3 regions of the Psychrosphaera aquimarina genome follow, and region 1 is predicted to be linked to each of the others. Evidence: predicted binding sites of a transcription regulator. Region 1 holds the regulator's gene; each other region holds the start of a gene.

Region 1 (6,048 bases):
GAAGGCACTGCCTGAACCACCATATTGTCAACTGAGTTATTTTTTACTAAAAAATTAAGCTGATGCATTTCCCCAGGGTGAACATTCATTTTTTTAACTTCTGGTTTGAATATCCAAGGTAAATTACCCTGTGTACGTGCAATAAATTCAACACTTATGATTCTTGTTTTATCCACAGAATCTGACTGTACAGCAGCCACATTGCTGGTTTTGCCATTTAATCCGGTGATATCACAAAACACGTCATATAACGGAACCAAAGCAAAACCAAAACCAAACATAAAAAACACAGTTAACACTAATTTCTTAACGAGTTTTTTTGTATCTTGTTGTGTTGTCTGTTTGTCTGTCATCTAAAACTCAAACCATTAAATGTTAAATTATTAAACTTTATTTGATATCTGGCGGCGTTTCGAACGTATGATACGGCGCTGGAGATGGAACTTCCCACTCCAAACCTTCTGCCCCTTCCCACACTTGGTCCGTTGCTTTTTCACCACCTTTAATGCATTTGTAAACAACCGCTACAAATAACAATTGTGATAAACCAAAGGCAAAACCACCAATACTTATCACGGCATTAAAGTCAGCAAATTGAGTAGCGTAATCAGGAATACGTCTTGGCATACCTGCTAAGCCTACAAAATGCATAGGGAAGAACAATACGTTTACTGATACCAGTGATAACCAAAAATGCGCTTTAGCTAATTTTTCGTCAAACATGTATCCAGTCCATTTGGGTAACCAATAATAAGCACCCGCCATAATTGAAAATATAGCGCCTGTTACTAAAACGTAATGGAAATGTGCTACCACAAAATAGGTATCGTGGTATTGGAAATCGGCTGGTGTAATTGCCAGCATCAAACCGGAAAACCCACCTATGGTAAACAGTACAATGAATGCGATAGAGAACATCATTGGTACTTCAAAGGTTAAAGAACCACGCCACATGGTCGCCACCCAGTTAAAGACTTTTACACCGGTTGGCACTGATATCAGCATAGTGCAATACATAAAGAAGAGTTCACCCGCTAACGGCATCCCCGTTGTGAACATATGATGCGCCCATACAACAAATGACAATAGTGCTATCGATGCTGTTGCATAGACCATGGAAGAATAGCCAAATAGCTTTTTACGGCTAAAGGTTGGCACTATTTGCGAAATAATTCCAAACGCTGGCAATATCATTATGTACACTTCTGGATGACCAAAGAACCAAAATATGTGTTGGAACATAACCGGATCACCACCACCTGCCGCACTAAAAAATGAGGTTAGGAAGTATTTATCCGTCAGTACCATAGTGACAGCACCAGCAAGAACAGGCATAACGGCAATTAATAAAAAGGCAGTGATTAACCAAGTCCACACAAACAACGGCATTTTCATGAATGTCATGCCTGGCGCTCTAAGGTTGAAGATAGTTACAATGACATTAATCGCCCCCATGATGGAGGATATCCCCATAATATGAACTGAGAATACAAACAAGGCGGTACTGTCATTACTGTATGTTGTTGATAATGGTGCATAGAAAGTCCAACCAAAGTTAGGTCCACCTCCTTCCATAAACAAAGACATTAACAGAATTAAAAATGCGAACGGCAGTATCCAAAAGCTCCAGTTATTCATTCTAGGCAATGCCATATCTGGCGCACCTATCATCATTGGAACCATCCAGTTGGCTAAACCAACAAAAGCTGGCATAACCGCACCGAATACCATGATCAAACCATGTACGGTTGTCATTTGGTTAAAGAAGTCAGGTTCAACTATTTGCAATCCAGGTTGAAACAATTCCGCCCTGATTACCATAGCCATACCACCACCAATGAAGAACATCAGTAGTGAGAATAATAGATATAATGAACCTATGTCTTTATGATTCGTTGTTAATAACCAACGCATAATGCCTGAAGGTGCACCGTGATGTTCCTCGGCATGGTTATCAGCGTTTAAATTTGTTGTACTCATAACGTGCTCCTCCTATTTACCGGCCAGAAATTCATTAATCGCTGCAGCTTGCACTGCATCACCTGTATTGTTACCCCAAGCATTACGCTCGTAAGTCACAATTGCCGCTAAATCTTTAAGACCAAGCTGTTTTCCATACCCTTGCATTGCGGTTCCAGCACGGCCGTTAACAACAATATCAATATGCTGTTTGACATCACCCAGTGCAATTGCACTGTCTTTTAAAGCTGGGAATACGCCAGGAATACCTTGGCCATTGGCTTGATGACACGCTGCACAATTAGCCATATAAGCTTTTTCACCTAAGGTCATTAACTCTTCCATCGACATGTTCATTGCCAATAGTTTTTGCTCTTCTTCTTTCGCTTGTTTCGCAATAGCCGTTTGTTCTGCCATCCACTTTTTGAACTCAGCAGGTTCCTTTGCAATAACAACGATTGGCATAAAACCATGATCTTTACCGCATAACTCGGCACATTGACCACGGTAGATACCCGGCTCATTCACACGAGTCCATGCTTCATTGATGAAACCAGGGTTTGCATCTTTTTTAATGGCAAACTCAGGTACCCACCACGAATGAATAACATCATCGGAGGTAATTAAAAATCTAACCTTTTGGCCTGTTGGGATCACTAACGGTCTATCTACCTCTAAAAGGTAGTTAGCCGATTTTGCTCGTTCGTTTCTGATTTCAGCTTGAGGCGTAGCGAGGAGACTGTAATAGTCCAATTCATGTTCAAAATATCGATAGTGCCACTTCCACTGAGAGCCCGTAACTTGCACGGTCAGATCAGCATCTGAAGTATCTTCCATTTCTATTAAGGTTTTTGTAGCGGGAAATGCCATCGCTATCAAAATGACAAATGGAATGGCCGTCCAGAGTATCTCCACTTTGGTACTTTCGTGGAAATTTGCAGGTTTCACCCCTTTGGACTTTCTATGATGGATTATGGACCAGAACATGATCCCGAAAACGACAATACCAATAACGCAGCAGATATAGAAAATGATCATGTGCAAATCGTAAACACTTGCACTGATATCCGTTACGCCTTTGGTCATATTAAGACGCATCTCATCCGCAACAGCATTATTCGCAAATACTGCAGCTGGAATTAACCAACTTGATTGCTTAGCAGTCACTAAACACCCTCCCTATTTAAAACATTAAGAAGAGGATGTCTGTACAACCCACACCAGCATATAAACCAATTATTAATCGGTTTATATCTATCCCCAAAAAATGTTTGTTTTTATTATTTTTATATCAGTCTATGTAGCTGACTTATGTTGATATTTTGTTTGTATTATTTTTGTTCAACCAGTCTAACCTATACCCTTTATTTCAATTGTGCAAATAATCACCGGACAAAAAGACATAAAAAAACCCACTTGATTATTTTTTAACCAAGCGGGTTTTATCTATATTTATTAAGCGATTACATTAATGAGCTGTTTCTAATTACACCAACGGCCAAACCTTCAATTGCAAAGTCCTGATAGTTTAAATCTACTTTGATTGGTTCGAACTCTTTATTTTCTGCGTGTAAGATAACTTGGCTACCATTTCTTTCTAAACGTTTTACCGTCACATCTTCTTCAACTCTTGCCACTATCACTTGACCATCACGTGCGGTTTGAGTCTTATGAACCGCTAATAAGTCTCCATCCATGATGCCAATATCGCGCATACTTTCACCTTCAACCATCAGTAAAAAATCAGCCGATGGACTGAACATCATAGGATCTAGATTCACGTGTGATTCAACATGCTCCATCGCTAATATAGGAGAACCGGCCGCAACTTTACCAACAACGGGAATTCCTGCTTCTATATTTGAAATATCTTCAGTTAACCGAATACCACGTGACGTGCCTGCAAGGATCTCAATATATCCTTTCTTAGCTAACGCTTTCAGATGATCTTCCGCGGCATTAGCAGAGCGAAAACCTAAACGTTTAGCAATTTCTGCTCGAGTTGGAGGCATGCCAGTTGAAACTATCGCTTGTTTAATTAACTCAAGAATTTGAGCTTGACGATCGGTTAGTGGACGCATAATCTGGTTTTCCATACAGTGATAATGACTGTTAGTATATACAGCAAATTTAAAACTGCAAATTTAACTTAAATGTTAGTTCGGGTTTACAAAACAATTTGTTAAAATTACTGACTGAATTTTATATTTTCTCGAGATTGAACGTAATGGCTTATATTTCTTACCTTTTTTATTGGATCACGCGTCCGTTTATTAAAGTAAATATCGTATCTGACAGTGATTTATCAGTAGATCTCACCAAACCCATCAAATATGTATTAGTCACTGACTCGTTTGCTGACAAATTAGCGCTTGAACAAGCATGCCGAAATCAAGGGTTACCTAGTCCATTTAAAACGCTGAAAGTGGGTGAATATTCGCTTGCCAGAACCATAGGCGTAAAACATGTAAAATCGTTTTTTAATACGGCTGAAAAACACGACGCTAAGATGTTAAAACATAGCCAAGTATTATTAACTCAAGTTGCCAGTAGCCAACAAGATGTGCAATTTGTACCAGTCATGATCTGCTGGGGCCGTGCTCCCGGTGTTGAAAAAACCAAAGAAAATACAAAAATTGGCATTAAAGACTTAATCGCAGAAAACCTACAAGCTAGCTGGATTAGAAAACTGATCATTGTTTTATTTTCTGGTCGCAGTAATTTCATTCGCATTTCCAAACCTGTTTCATTGATTGAAATGGTCAACAAACACGGTACATCTGAAGCGGCAGCTCATAAGTTAATCCGTGTTGCGCGAATTCATTTTGAACGCCAACGTATTGTTGCAACAGGACCTAAGATAATGGCACGTACCGCCATGTTTAATAGCTTGTTGGCTAGCCCATCACTAAAAAAAGCATTACAAGAAGAGATGAACGCCAAAGACATCTCTATGGAGCAAGCCAAAAAGAATGCCATTAAGCTATTAGATGAGATTGCCGGAGATTACCGAGAATCTTATATCCGCTTTGGCGCACGTTTATTAACCTGGTTATGGAACAAAATTTATAACGGTATTCGTGTCCATAACGCTGACAATTTGAGAGAGTTAGCACAAAAAGGTCATGAAATTGTTTACGTACCTTGCCACCGAAGCCACATGGATTACTTATTACTAACCTATGTCATATATAAAGAAGGGTTAGTGCCACCACATATTGCCGCTGGTATAAATTTAAACTTCTGGCCTGCCGGTCCTATGTTTAGAAAAGCCGGTGCATTCTTCTTACGCCGAAGTTTTAAAGGCAACAAATTATACTCTGCTGTTTTTCGTGAGTATTTAAGTCAGTTGTTCATAAAAGGTTATCCGGTTAAATATTATACCGAAGGGGGACGTTCACGTACCGGCCGTTTATTAAGTCCAAAAACGGGCATGTTAGCCATGACTATTCAGGCGATGTTACGTGGCGTAGACCGACCTATTACTTTAGTTCCTGTGTACATTGGCTATGAACATGTAATGGAAGTAAATACTTACCTAAAAGAATTACAAGGCCAGAACAAAGAAAGTGAATCCATTTTTGGAATATTTAAAGCCCTTAAAAATCTTAAAAATTATGGCCATGGCGATGTGAATTTTGGCGAGCCAATCAGCTTAAATGACATCCTGAATGACAAAGCACCTGAATGGCGCGAGTTAATTAATCCAGTTGATGTTGTGAAACCAACTTGGTTAACCCCGGTTGTAAACCACACCGCTAATACCATAATGAGCTCAATTAATGACGCTGCGGTATTGAATACGGTGAACCTATGTGCCCTTACCTTGTTAACTTCTGATAGTCACGCTTTACCACGAGCCGAAATGCAAAAGCTGTTAACTTTTTATATGCAGTTAAATCATCAAGTACCTTATGCTAGCAATATCAAAGTACCAACCCAAACCGCTGATGAAATAATTGAAGAGGCTATCCTACTTGAAAAGGTAGAAGCTGAAAGTGACGAATACGGCACTATCATCAAATTGGATGACAAAAATGCAATTTTAATGAGCTACTACCGTAACAATGTGGTTCATTTATTTGCTAT
Region 2 (6,048 bases), on a different contig from region 1:
AGTCCACTAAATGCAAGTTTAATATTTAAACTACACGATTGACCTTTCATAGAATCATCAACAATTAAATACTGTTGGATACGTCCCATAATTAACGCAGTGTACTTTTGTTTTTCAGTTAGTACATATTTTTGACGTATTTTATTCCGAGCACTTTGTTCTTGGGCCAGTTGCTCTTGCATCATTTTCTCTCTGATGGCTTGTTCTTTGGCCTCTTGTATTTCTTGTTCTTTTTTTCGTTTAGCTTCTTCTTCTTTTCTTATGCGTTCTGCTTCAGCTTCTTTTAATGCTTTTTGCTCTGCTTCTTTTTTCTTTTTCGCATCTTCAGCCGCTTTTTCTTGCGCTTCTTTGTTTCTTTTTGCAGCTAAGGCTTCTTTTTGCGCTTTATCTGCTTCTTTTTCACGTTTAATACGTTCTTGTGTCGCATTTTCAGCTTTACGTTTTTCAGCTAACGCTTTTTTCTTTTCTTCAGCGGCTTTCTTTTTGGCATCTGCTGCAGCACGTTCACTATTGGTTTTCTGCTTTTCAAGCTTTTGTAAATTTCTTTTAGCTTCTTCAGCTCTCACTTCAAGATCTTTAACACGTTTTTCTTCTGCAGCTTTTGCATCTAACTTTTGTTGTTTAATCTTACTAACTTGTTTATCCAAAGACGCCTGATCGATAACGACAGCATCAATAGCTGAAATTTCGGGAACTTCAGGTTCTTTCTCAGGTGCGGTGAAGTTAAAACTTAGCGCTAAAATAACGCCAAAGAAAATATGAACACCAAAAGATTTGATTATATGAATGATATATTCACCTACTTGCATTATTGTTTAGGCTCCGTCATTAATCCTACCGAAGGGGCACCCGCTCTTTGTAATAATGTCATTAATTCAATCACATAATTATATTCAATCGAACGGTCGGCTTTAACAATAACAGGTGTGTCTGGATCAACTTGTAAGCGAGCAGCAACCACCACAGCTAAATCGGTTGCTGACATAGGTTCATTTTTATCACTACCTGTTGCTAAAAAGTATTCACCTTTCGCATTAATAGAGGCAATCATAGGTGGTTTTGAATCTTGATCTAAAGGTTCGGCTGTCGCTTTTGGCAAGTCGACTTTGACACCTTGAGTCACCAATGGTGCTGTCACCATAAATATGATCAACAACACCAACATAACATCAATATATGGCACAACATTTATTTCGGCCACAGGTTTACGTTTAGTTCGAATAATTTGCATAATTTATTTATACCGCAACGTTTGCTGTAACTTCTCTATGTAGAAGGTTGGAGAATTCTTCGATAAAGTTGATGTAATTAGTTTCTAACATTTCAACTCGACGAGCAAAGCTGTTATAAGCTAGTACTGATGGTATAGCTGCAAATAGTCCCATAGCCGTCGCGATTAAAGCTTCAGCGATACCTGGTGCAACCATACTCAATGTTGCTTGTTGAACTTGACCTAATGCTAAAAACGCATTCATGATCCCCCAAACGGTACCAAACAAACCAATATACGGGCTAATTGATCCTACGGTAGCCAAGAAACTCAAATGACTCTCAAGGGATTCGGTTTCTTTTGAAAGGCGAACACGCATAGCTCTGTGTGTGCCTTCCATATAAACCTGAACGCCACCAACGCTATTTTTCTTTAAGCGTGCAAACTCTTTAAATCCATCTTTAAATAGGGACTCTAAACCAGTGGAACTAGCTTTAGCGGTAATTTCACTATACAAACGGCCTAAATCAACACCTGACCAAAAACGTTGTTCAAATTCTTTAGACTGTTTTTCTGCGTTTGCCAATACATTTCTACGTTGAAAAATTAAAGCCCATGATGCGATAGATAAACCTAATAAAGTTAACATCACCAGCTTTACAATAAAACTTGCTTCCCAAAACAATCCAAAAAAACTTATATCAGCTTGCACTTTGTAAAACCTCTAAAATATCTGCCGGTATTGCCATAGGCTTCATAACCGAAGAATTAATACATGCAACTTGTACTTTTGCGACAAAAACAAGTTGCTCATTTTCATTTATCACTTGTTGTAAAAACTCAACACTTGCTCGTTTTAGCCGGACAATATTGGTTTCAACAGTAAGCATTTCATTAAATCTTGCAGCGTGACGAAAGTCAATTTCCATCGTCTTGACCACAAAGGCTATATTCTGCTTAAGATATCTATCTTGTTCAATACCTAAATACCGTAAATATTCAGTACGCGCTCTTTCACAGAAATTTAAATAATTGGCGTGATAGACAATACCGCCAGCATCTGTGTCTTCGTAATACACTCGTATCGGAAATTGAAAGCCCAACCTAACTCCTACTTAGTAATATTTTATGCATAAATATCCGTTAAACACTTTGATTTTTGAATATCCATTCGATGTAAATACCATTATTAAAAAATATAATTGTTATTAGTATTACTAACGCGTTTAATATTTAAACAAATAATTCAACACACTATTAATAAAGGCCTACAATTTATTTTTTTACTTTATACATTGCTTATACAGAACAACCCACTCAATTTGACATTAGTTTTTATAATGCAAAAAAACAATTTTTCTAGTTTGAAGTATTTACTCTAGTCTCTATAATGCTCGCATCTTCTGAGGCGGCCTAGCCACTCAGAATCGAAGTAACTAATTTATGTAACTTCTTCTATTCATGTTCCCTGGAATTTATTCCTTTTGACCCATTCTTATTGAATGGGTTTTTTTTTGCCTCAAACTTAAGCTTAAACAGTGTTTACACACTCAGACCGCTTTAACTTTCACGGTCTGGTAAATCAAAACCTAAATGAGTATAAGCCCTAGGTGATGCAATTCTGCCTCTTGGTGTACGTTGTAAATAACCTTGTTGAATTAAATATGGTTCTATTACATCTTCAATGGTGTCACGTTCTTCTCCAATGGCGGCTGCAATGTTATCTAATCCTACCGGTCCACCATCAAATTTTTCAATCATGGTAAGTAATAACTTTTTATCCATATAATCAAAACCTTGGCTATCAACATTGACCATTTCAAGTGCATCTTTAGCTATCTCTACTGTTACCACACCCTCATTTTTTACATCAGCAAAGTCTCTTACTCGCCTTAGTAGACGGTTTGCAATACGAGGAGTTCCCCTAGCACGTTTAGCAACTTCTAACGCCGACACTTCGCACATCTCCATATTAAGTACATTTGCCGAACGCATGATGATGTTTGCTAGGTCTTCAATTTTATAAAACTCTAATCGTTGGACAATACCAAACCTATCTCTTAACGGAGAGGTTAATGCGCCAGCTCGCGTGGTTGCACCGATGAGTGTAAAAGGAGGTAAGTCTAATTTAATGGAACGTGCGGCAGGCCCTTCACCTATCATGATATCTAGCTGATAGTCTTCCATTGCAGGATATAAAATCTCTTCCACAACTGGACTTAAACGATGAATTTCATCAATAAACAAAACGTCATTTTCATCTAAATTAGTTAACAAGGCTGCTAAATCACCTGCTTTTTCTAACACTGGTCCAGAGGTGGTTTTAATACTCACACCTAATTCATTTGCCACAATGTTTGCTAACGTCGTTTTACCTAAACCAGGAGGTCCAAATATTAACAAGTGATCAAGTGCTTCTGAGCGTTTGGTCGCGGCTTCTATAAAGATCGACATTTGATCTTTCACATGAGGTTGACCTTGATAATCCTCGAGTAATTTAGGACGAATGGCTCGGTCAATGACTTCATCTTCCCGAACGGCTTCTGCACCCACTAACCTATCTGCATCAATCATTAGAAACCTTTACTACTGTTAATTGCATCACAACATATTCTTAAGTGCTTTACGGATCAACATTTCACTGTCTTCACCTTCAACATAAACGGATTTTACTGCTTTATTTGCTTGTTGCGAACTATACCCTAATGAGCTTAAGGCAGAAACTGCATCATCAAATTCTGAATGACTACTTTTTAATAAAGATGATTCCATTGACATTTTTGGCATAAATTCAGGAGAAACATCCAACGCTTTGATCCGATCTCGCATTTCAATTAACAAACGTTCTGCGGTTTTTTTACCAACACCAGGCAATTTAACAAGCGTGGTCACGTCATCGTGTTCAACACAAGTAACAAATTGCTCGGCGGTTAAGCCAGACAAAATTGTTAATCCCAACTTAGGGCCTACCCCATTTGCTTTGATTAATAATCTAAATAAACTGCGTTCTTGTTTGGATGCAAATCCATACAATAACTGTGCATCTTCACGCACCACAAAATGCGTGTATATAGTCGCTTTTCCGCCCTTATCGGGGAGTTCATAAAAGCTAGTTAATGGCATTTGAATTTCATACCCAACGCCGTTTACGTCGAGCAGTATATCAGGGGCTTGTTTTTCAGCGACTTCGCCGGTTAATCGTCCAATCATGTGTTTGATCTTTGTTTATTCGCAATTACTGTAAATATACCCAGTTATCAGGGAAGTTGAAAGTGTAAATCTAAAAGATTTAGTTATCGCGGTTTATTTTTGATGTATAATTAATCAAGTTGTTATCTAGCTGCAAAATATTATATTTAGTGAGAATCATGTCTGTGCTTTTTTATAAAAACCAATTTGGAAGTGTTAGCCTCACTATTGAAGATAATATTATGGTCGCACAGTTTAAAGGGGCAATTTCCAGCGGAATAGTCTCTTACTTTATCAAAGCCTCCGAAGTCGCTTTAACTAAGATTAAAACACCACATTGGGGATATGTTAGTTATTCAGAGCAAGCCGATGCCGCGACGCCAGATGCGTTAAAAGAGCTATTCATCGTTGGCCAAAACTTCCATAATGCAGGCTGTGTAAAATCTGCATATGTTTTAAAATCAGCTATCGCCATTTCTCAAGTAAAAAAGCTTAGGGACAGTATTAATGTGACAGAGCCTTTAAGCGATGTGTTGTTTGATGAATTAGAAGACGCAAAACAGTTTGTTTCTGAGTACCTTAAAAGTTATCAACCCAATTAAGCCGCTGAATCTATTGTTATCTTCGTAAACGCCCTCGTACCGTTTTACGTGCAACACCTGCCATGTTAATCAAACTTTGATTAGTATTACCATGACAAATCGCTACAGCTAATGCATCTGCAGCATCCGCTTGTGGTTTACCATCCAATTTAAGAATTTGCTGGACCATATGTTGGACTTGGCTTTTATCCGCGGCACCACTGCCTACAACGGCTTGTTTTATTTGCCTTGCAGAATATTCAAACACAGGTAACTTACCTTGCGTGGCGGCAACGATCGCACTACCACGAGCTTGACCTAACTTTAATGCTGAATCTGGATTATGCGCCATAAACACTTGTTCAATGGCAAAAGTGTCAGGGGTGTATTGTTTGATGATTTCTGATACGCCTGCAAAAATCGTATCCAGTTTAATAGACAAATCAGCATCCGGCGTCCTAATACAGCCACTACCAATGTAATGAAATTTAGAACCTTGCTGCTGAATAATCCCATACCCTGTAATTCGAGAGCCGGGATCGATACCTAAAATTATTGTCATTATTACCTTAAACTCGCCATGAACTGATATGCAACCTTTGCAAAATTAACTTATCACATGTGTAAAAACAACAAAGCCAGTTATATCTAAATAACTGGCTTTGTATTATACCAATTGAATTAATTATGTAATTAAACAGTTAATCTGCTTTTTTAATTACATTAATACCTAAGTCTTCTAATGCCGCAGGATTAGCAAAACCTGGAGCTGATGTTAACGGACAAGCCGCTGTTGATGTTTTAGGGAATGCCATAACATCACGGATTGACTCTGCGCCAACCATTAACATAAGCATACGGTCTAAACCAAATGCTAAACCAGCATGTGGTGGAGCACCATATTGTAATGCTTCTAATAAGAAACCAAATTTCTCTTCAGCTTCTTCATCGCTAATGCCTAAAATTTTAAATACTTGGGCTTGCATATCTTGTTTATGGATACGAACAGAACCACCACCTAGCTCACAACCGTTTAATACCATGTCATAAGCATCAGATAATGCCGTT
Region 3 (6,048 bases), on a different contig from region 1:
TTAGGGGGGATATCGGCGGCCAGTGCGATGATCATTGTCGCGACGTTAACGCTCAGTACCATGATCACAAATGACGTGTTTATGCCCTTGTTGTTAAAACGAGACAGCCGTCAAATCATTGCTCAAGGGCGTTATCAATCTAGGGTTGTGCGATTGCGTCAGTTTACCATAGGTGCCATTTTACTCTTGTCTTATGCTTATTATCAGTCGTGGGCAAATCAGGCAACGTTACATAGTATTGGTTTGATTGCATTTTCTTTGGTGATCCAATTATTACCACCTATTGTGGGAGGCTTATATTGGCGAAAAGGCCATGCTAATGGTGTTTATGCTGGTTTGTTATTAGGCTTTTTAAGTTGGATGATGTTTTTACTTATGCCATTGGCCTCAGCCAGTGATGTGGTTGATCACAGCGGTATTATTAGCCAAGGGGTTATCATCAGTTTAATTGTGAATGCGCTTGCTTATTATGTATTTTCGTTAATGGCTACTGAGCGATTAATTGACAAAATACAGGCTGCTGCTTTTGTTCATCCCAATGTTAAAGTGCCAATTGGCCGCCAAAAGTTAGTTCATACCAGCGCCAGTGTAAAAGACTTAACCGACTTATTGTTAACTTTCTTGGGGAACAGTCGGTGCGAGCAATTGCTGATGGAATATGAACAAGACCAAGAAGAGCTTGCCGCAAAAGAAGGTACGGTAGCGGTTAAGTTAAAAGACCAAGAAGAACTCACCCATCATTTTGTGGAATATTGTGAGCGGATGTTAGCTGGGGTATTAGGGGCATCATCAGCACAGTCATTAGTAAACATTTTGTTATCCGGCAAGCAGTTAGATGTGGAAGATGTGGTTAACTTTTTTGATGACACCACCTTAGCGTTAAAAACCAATCAGGCTATTTTATTTAGCTCGTTGGAAAACTTAAGTCAGGGTGTCAGTGTTATTGACCGTGACTTGAACTTAGTGGCTTGGAATAAACAATATTTAGAACTATTCGATTACCCAAAAGAAATGGTCAAAGTGGGGTTGCCTATTAGAAATCTCATTCAGTTTAACGCAGAACGGGGAGAATGTGGTCACGGTGATATAGATGAATTAGTCAATAAACGCCTTTCACATTTAAAGAGCAGTCAAAAACACAGCTTTATTCGTAGACGCGGTGATGGGCGAGTTATTGAAATGAACGGTAACCCACTACCTAACGGCGGTTTTGTAACGAGTTTTAATGACATAACCAGTTTCGTTGAAACCGAACAGGCACTGAAAGACGCCAATATCAACTTAGAACATAAAGTGAAACGCCGTGTTGATCAAATAAGCGAAATCACTCAAGAGTTAAAATTAGCCAAACAAGAAGCCGAACAAGCAAACGCATCTAAAACGCGATTTTTAGCCCTTGCCAGTCACGATGTTTTACAGCCGCTTAATGCTGCTCGTTTGTATTTATCGTCGTTAAGTGAAGACTCACTGACAACAACACAACATCAAACCTTAGATAAAGTTGATCAATCATTAAATGCGATGGAAGGGTTGTTAGCAACCTTGTTAGAGATTTCAAAACTAGAACAAGGTGCGTTGATCCCCACGTTTAGTCATTTTAAATTGAGTACGGTATTGCGGCCACTATGTGATGAAATTGCACAACAGTGCCAACAAAAAAACATCAAGTTTATAGAGCATTGGCGTGACGTAGTTGTGTTTTGTGATGCAACTTACTTGCGACGAATATTACAAAATTTCCTTTCTAATGCGGTTAAGTACACCGAAAAAGGTAAAGTTCTCATTGGTATGCGCTTGGAAAAAAATGCGATTAGAATAGAAGTTTGGGATACCGGAGAAGGGATTTCTATACCGGATCAAAAACACGTTTTCCAAGATTTTTCAGAACTCATTCGGGCAGCATTAAAGGGTTAGGCTTGGGGTTAGGTGTGGTCGACCGTATGAGTGAACAACTAAAATGTCCAATAAAATTAAACTCAACATTGGGGAAAGGTTCTTGTTTTGGTGTGTCTATTCAATTGGGTCAGGCTAACCAAGCAGAAGAAACACCTCAGTTTGCCTTACACGAGTCGAGTCAGTTTAATAAAATGAACGTGATTTGTGTGGATGATGAATTACAGAACTTAGATGCGATGAAGTCATTATTAGGGAAATGGAACTGCCAATGTTTATGTTTTTCTAGTGTTGAGCAATTGAGTGAATATTTACAATTACCGGATTGTGTTCGCCCAGACGTGTTACTGATTGATTACCAACTTGAACCGTCGACAACATCGGGATTAGATCTTATCCAACAAATGCGTTTGCATTGGCAATTGGATATTCCTGCGGCACTGATCACTGCGGTGAAAGAAGAAAGTCTAAAAGAAACATGCAAAGGTTTAGACGTACGTTATATGCCAAAACCATTAAAGCCGGCCGCGCTTAAATCTTGGTTAAAGAGTTTAGTACAAAGGTAGGACTGAGTCATAAGTGGTAACTAAGAGTTGTGTCTTGGTGGATTAATTGCTGACTCGATATACCCTTATATAAACTTGGTTTGTCGATTTGTTGCGCTACTAACGACTGAGGAAGTTTGGGGGTTAATAAGTCATTAAATACCTCTACATTACTGAACGAGCTATCCAACCACAGGTCTATAGTATTGTCATTTTGCGGCAAGATCAGAGGCATCGCCTTTGAGTGTATATGTTTAAGATTGTCATGCGGCGGAAGTGTAATGACTGAACAGGAGGTTGTTGTTTGTCCTGTTTGTGGGTGAGTCCATGTTCGGTATAAACCACCAAAAGCGATTGCTTCACCTTCCATTGCGGTCATGTCGTAATAATGTATTGGTTTTTTATTAACAAATTCGGTTTCACCAAAACCGGTTGCTGGAATGATGCAACGACTTTCTCTAAAAGGTATAAAACCTGCAGTTCTTGGGGTATTTAGTTTGTCGTATCGGGTATTAAAAGACGTGTATTTGGACGGCTTAAACCCGGTATCAGTTTTATCCAGCAATAACCACCATGTGGCACTTTCTGCACACCTTTGTCTTGTTCCATCTTTTACCGTTTCATGCACTATGGAGACTTGATCGGTTGCTCTTACAAAACGTTGGTTAATCACAGGTGCAGCGTAAAAATTAATATTAAGTTGCTGGTATAACTTTTCTAATCCATTTGAGTAATTAAGGTTTAATCGACCGCACATATTTTATTCTCTTTTCTGTTTTATCATTAGCATGTCATTGCATACTTTAGCACTGAATTTTGGGAATATCGCTCCAGCGAGTAGTGTATCTTGGACTTAAAAAGGCACGTTTCATTTCCCATGTTTTGGTTTGTTGTTCGCTGGCTAATTTAATTGTGCCTTTACCAAACATTTTGTTGATTGAATCTATACTCCCCATTAACTTTTTGTTATCTAAAGTTGGGCTAAATAAATCCCCTTGCATATATTGTTCAGAAACCAGTTCAATGGCCCCTATCCCTGCTTTATAAAAACGCACACCTGGGGCAAAGATATGAGGCAATATTTCATTAACCGCATTGGCTAATACTCTAGAGTCACTGGTTGGTACTGGAAAGTCGTATAAAAAGCTGCGTTTATAAAAGTTGCCTTCGTGTTGTGAGCTATGGGCAAATACGACCAAACGTTTAGTCATTGAACCTTGTTGCCTCAGCTTTTTAGCAACAATAGAGCAATGAGTGGAAAGCGCGGCTTTTAAGTCGTGAATGTTCGTGACTCGTTCACCAAAACTTCTTGTACTGAATATTTCTTGTTTTGCCTGCTTAACGTCATCCCACGATAAACAGACTTGCCCATTTAATTCCTCAACGGTGCGTTCAACCACCACGGAAAACTGTTTACGCATGTGTTTAGGGTTTTGTTTTTTTAAATCTAACGCGGTATGAATATGCATCATGTTGAGCTTTTTACCGAGTCGGCCACCAATTCCCCACACATCGGTTACGCTCATTTTGGCAAGTATTTCATTGGCAGAGTGGTCATCGTCAATAACGGCAACCCCATTATAACCCGCTAACTTTTTAGCGGCGTGATTGGCGGCTTTTGATAATGTTGGCGTAATACCAAACCCGACACCAACAGGCAGTTTGGTTTCGCGCCAAACTGCTAATCTAATCTCTTGACCATAAGCGTACCAATCATTAATGATGGATTGAAATCCTGTAAACTGTAGAAAGCTTTCATCAATAGAATATATGTATTGGTTGTCACAGAAACGACCAATTACACTCATCATTCGACTGCTTAAATCGGCGTATAATTCATAGTTTGAAGAACGAATTACAACCTGATGTTGTTGTAAAAAATTTCGTAATTTGAAGTAAGGTTCAAATTTAGGCACATTCAGTTTTCTTGCTTCTGGGCTCACGGCACATACACAGCCGTCGTTGTTGGTTAATACAACAACTGGGCGTTTTCGTATACTTGGATCAAACACCTTTTCCGCGCTCGCGTAGAAAGCAACAGCATCAACTAAAGCAAACAAGATAATAACTCTCGGCTTTTACGATGTAACCTGACAGAGCGGGTGACTACACCTTCGATTTGAAATTCATCCGCATCGGATATGGAAACAGGACGATGTTTTGCTGAAGCTGATAAAAGCTGTTTTCGTTGTTTATCAATGATTTTACAAACAAAGTTACCGTTGTAATTGGCAACAACAATATCACCTTGAGTGGTAGTCTCTGATCTATCAACAATTAATAAATCACCATCAAAAATACCAACGCCTTGCATAGAGTCGCCATTTGCCACACCGATAAAGGTAGCGTTAGGGTGTGTGATCAGTAACTCATCTAGGGATAAGCTAAGTTCTGTGTATTCAGCTGCTGGAGATTCGAATCCGGATATTCCTGCTTCTGCATAAATGGGGATGACTTTCATTTTTAACTCATAGAACTGTTCATACATACAGTATAATATAAGTTACAATTTATGGATAAGAAAATAACAGAGACACCCACTCAAATTTGACAGTCATAGAAACTAGGCTACATTCCTTGTACCTATATCGATACATGATATTTTAGAGGTTACAGTAAAATAACAGAGACACCCACTCAATTTGACAGTTATAGAAACTAGGCTATATTCTCTGTACCTATATCGATACATGGTATTTAAGAGGTTACAGTGCCTAAACCAAGAAAAAGCCAAATAAGCTTAGAGGATACGCCTTATTATCATTGTATATCTCGTTGTGTCCGTAGGGCATTTTTATGCGGTGAAGATAAATTAACTCATCAATCTTATGAGCACAGAAGGCAATGGGTAAAAGATAAAATTGAACAACTCACACAAGTCTTTGCTATTGAAGTTTGTGCCTATGCGATTATGAGTAACCACACACATCTTGTGTTGCACATCAACAACCAAGTTACATGCCATTGGACGACCGATGAAGTACTCAGGCGTTGGCATAAACTGTTTAAAGGCACATTGTTAACACAACAATACCTATCTCAATGTCAACTAAATTCAGACGAGTTAAGTCATAACACTTTAACCCAGCTCACCAAATCTGAGCTATTAACCATAGAGCAAACGGCACAAGTGTATAGGCAACGGCTAATGGATATCAGTTGGTTTATGCGAGTATTAAATGAAGGCATCGCGAGACAAGCCAATAAAGAAGATAGCTGCACAGGCCGTTTCTGGGAAGGGCGCTTTAAATGCCAAGCTCTACTGGATGAAACCGCATTACTCGCATGTATGGCTTATGTTGATTTAAACCCAATCAGAGCAAAAGCCGCAACCACGCCGGAAACATCGGATTTCACAAGCATACAAGAACGCATCAAACAGGCAATTCATAATCAACAACCAAATAAATTAATGCCCTTTAGTTGTAACCCTCAAATCGATATACCAAACATATTGCCATTTGAATTAAGTGAATACATCGAACTCATAGAAACAACGGGACGGTGCATAAGAGAAGATAAAGCAGGGCATATAGACAAACAACTTCCCGCCTTAGTAACGCGTTTAAACATAAGGCCAGAGAACTGGCTTACCATCACGAAGAAGTTC

What was found. The regulator LexA, encoded in region 1, represses DNA repair genes until DNA is damaged. The targets are predictions, from matches to a motif close to TACTGTATNNNNATACAGTA.
Region 2: the regulator LexA is predicted to act here: its motif matches at 4,447-4,466, upstream of ruvA (Holliday junction branch migration protein RuvA).
Region 3: the regulator LexA is predicted to act here: its motif matches at 4,913-4,932, upstream of RT723_RS10830 (LexA family protein).

Annotation. Positions count from the first base shown of each region.
Region 1 covers NZ_JAWCUA010000003.1:172,554-178,601, forward strand. The annotation lists gene RT723_RS03960 (cytochrome c oxidase assembly protein) at 1-353, opposite strand, end outside; gene ctaD (cytochrome c oxidase subunit I) at 391-1,980, opposite strand; gene coxB (cytochrome c oxidase subunit II) at 1,993-3,057, opposite strand; gene lexA (transcriptional repressor LexA) at 3,423-4,040, opposite strand; gene plsB (glycerol-3-phosphate 1-O-acyltransferase PlsB) at 4,187-6,048, shown strand, end outside.
Region 2 covers NZ_JAWCUA010000010.1:753,130-759,177, reverse strand. The annotation lists gene tolA (cell envelope integrity protein TolA) at 1-809, opposite strand, end outside; gene tolR (protein TolR) at 809-1,231, opposite strand; gene tolQ (protein TolQ) at 1,239-1,922, opposite strand; gene ybgC (tol-pal system-associated acyl-CoA thioesterase) at 1,912-2,313, opposite strand; gene ruvB (Holliday junction branch migration DNA helicase RuvB) at 2,771-3,784, opposite strand; gene ruvA (Holliday junction branch migration protein RuvA) at 3,812-4,420, opposite strand; gene RT723_RS15460 (hypothetical protein) at 4,579-5,001, shown strand; gene ruvC (crossover junction endodeoxyribonuclease RuvC) at 5,018-5,542, opposite strand; gene aspS (aspartate--tRNA ligase) at 5,682-6,048, opposite strand, start outside.
Region 3 covers NZ_JAWCUA010000007.1:956,564-962,611, reverse strand. The annotation lists partial or broken gene RT723_RS10845 (PAS domain-containing hybrid sensor histidine kinase/response regulator) at 1-2,459, shown strand, start outside; gene RT723_RS10840 (SOS response-associated peptidase family protein) at 2,467-3,195, opposite strand; gene RT723_RS10835 (Y-family DNA polymerase) at 3,242-4,498, opposite strand; gene RT723_RS10830 (LexA family protein) at 4,486-4,899, opposite strand; gene RT723_RS10825 (transposase) at 5,149-6,048, shown strand, end outside.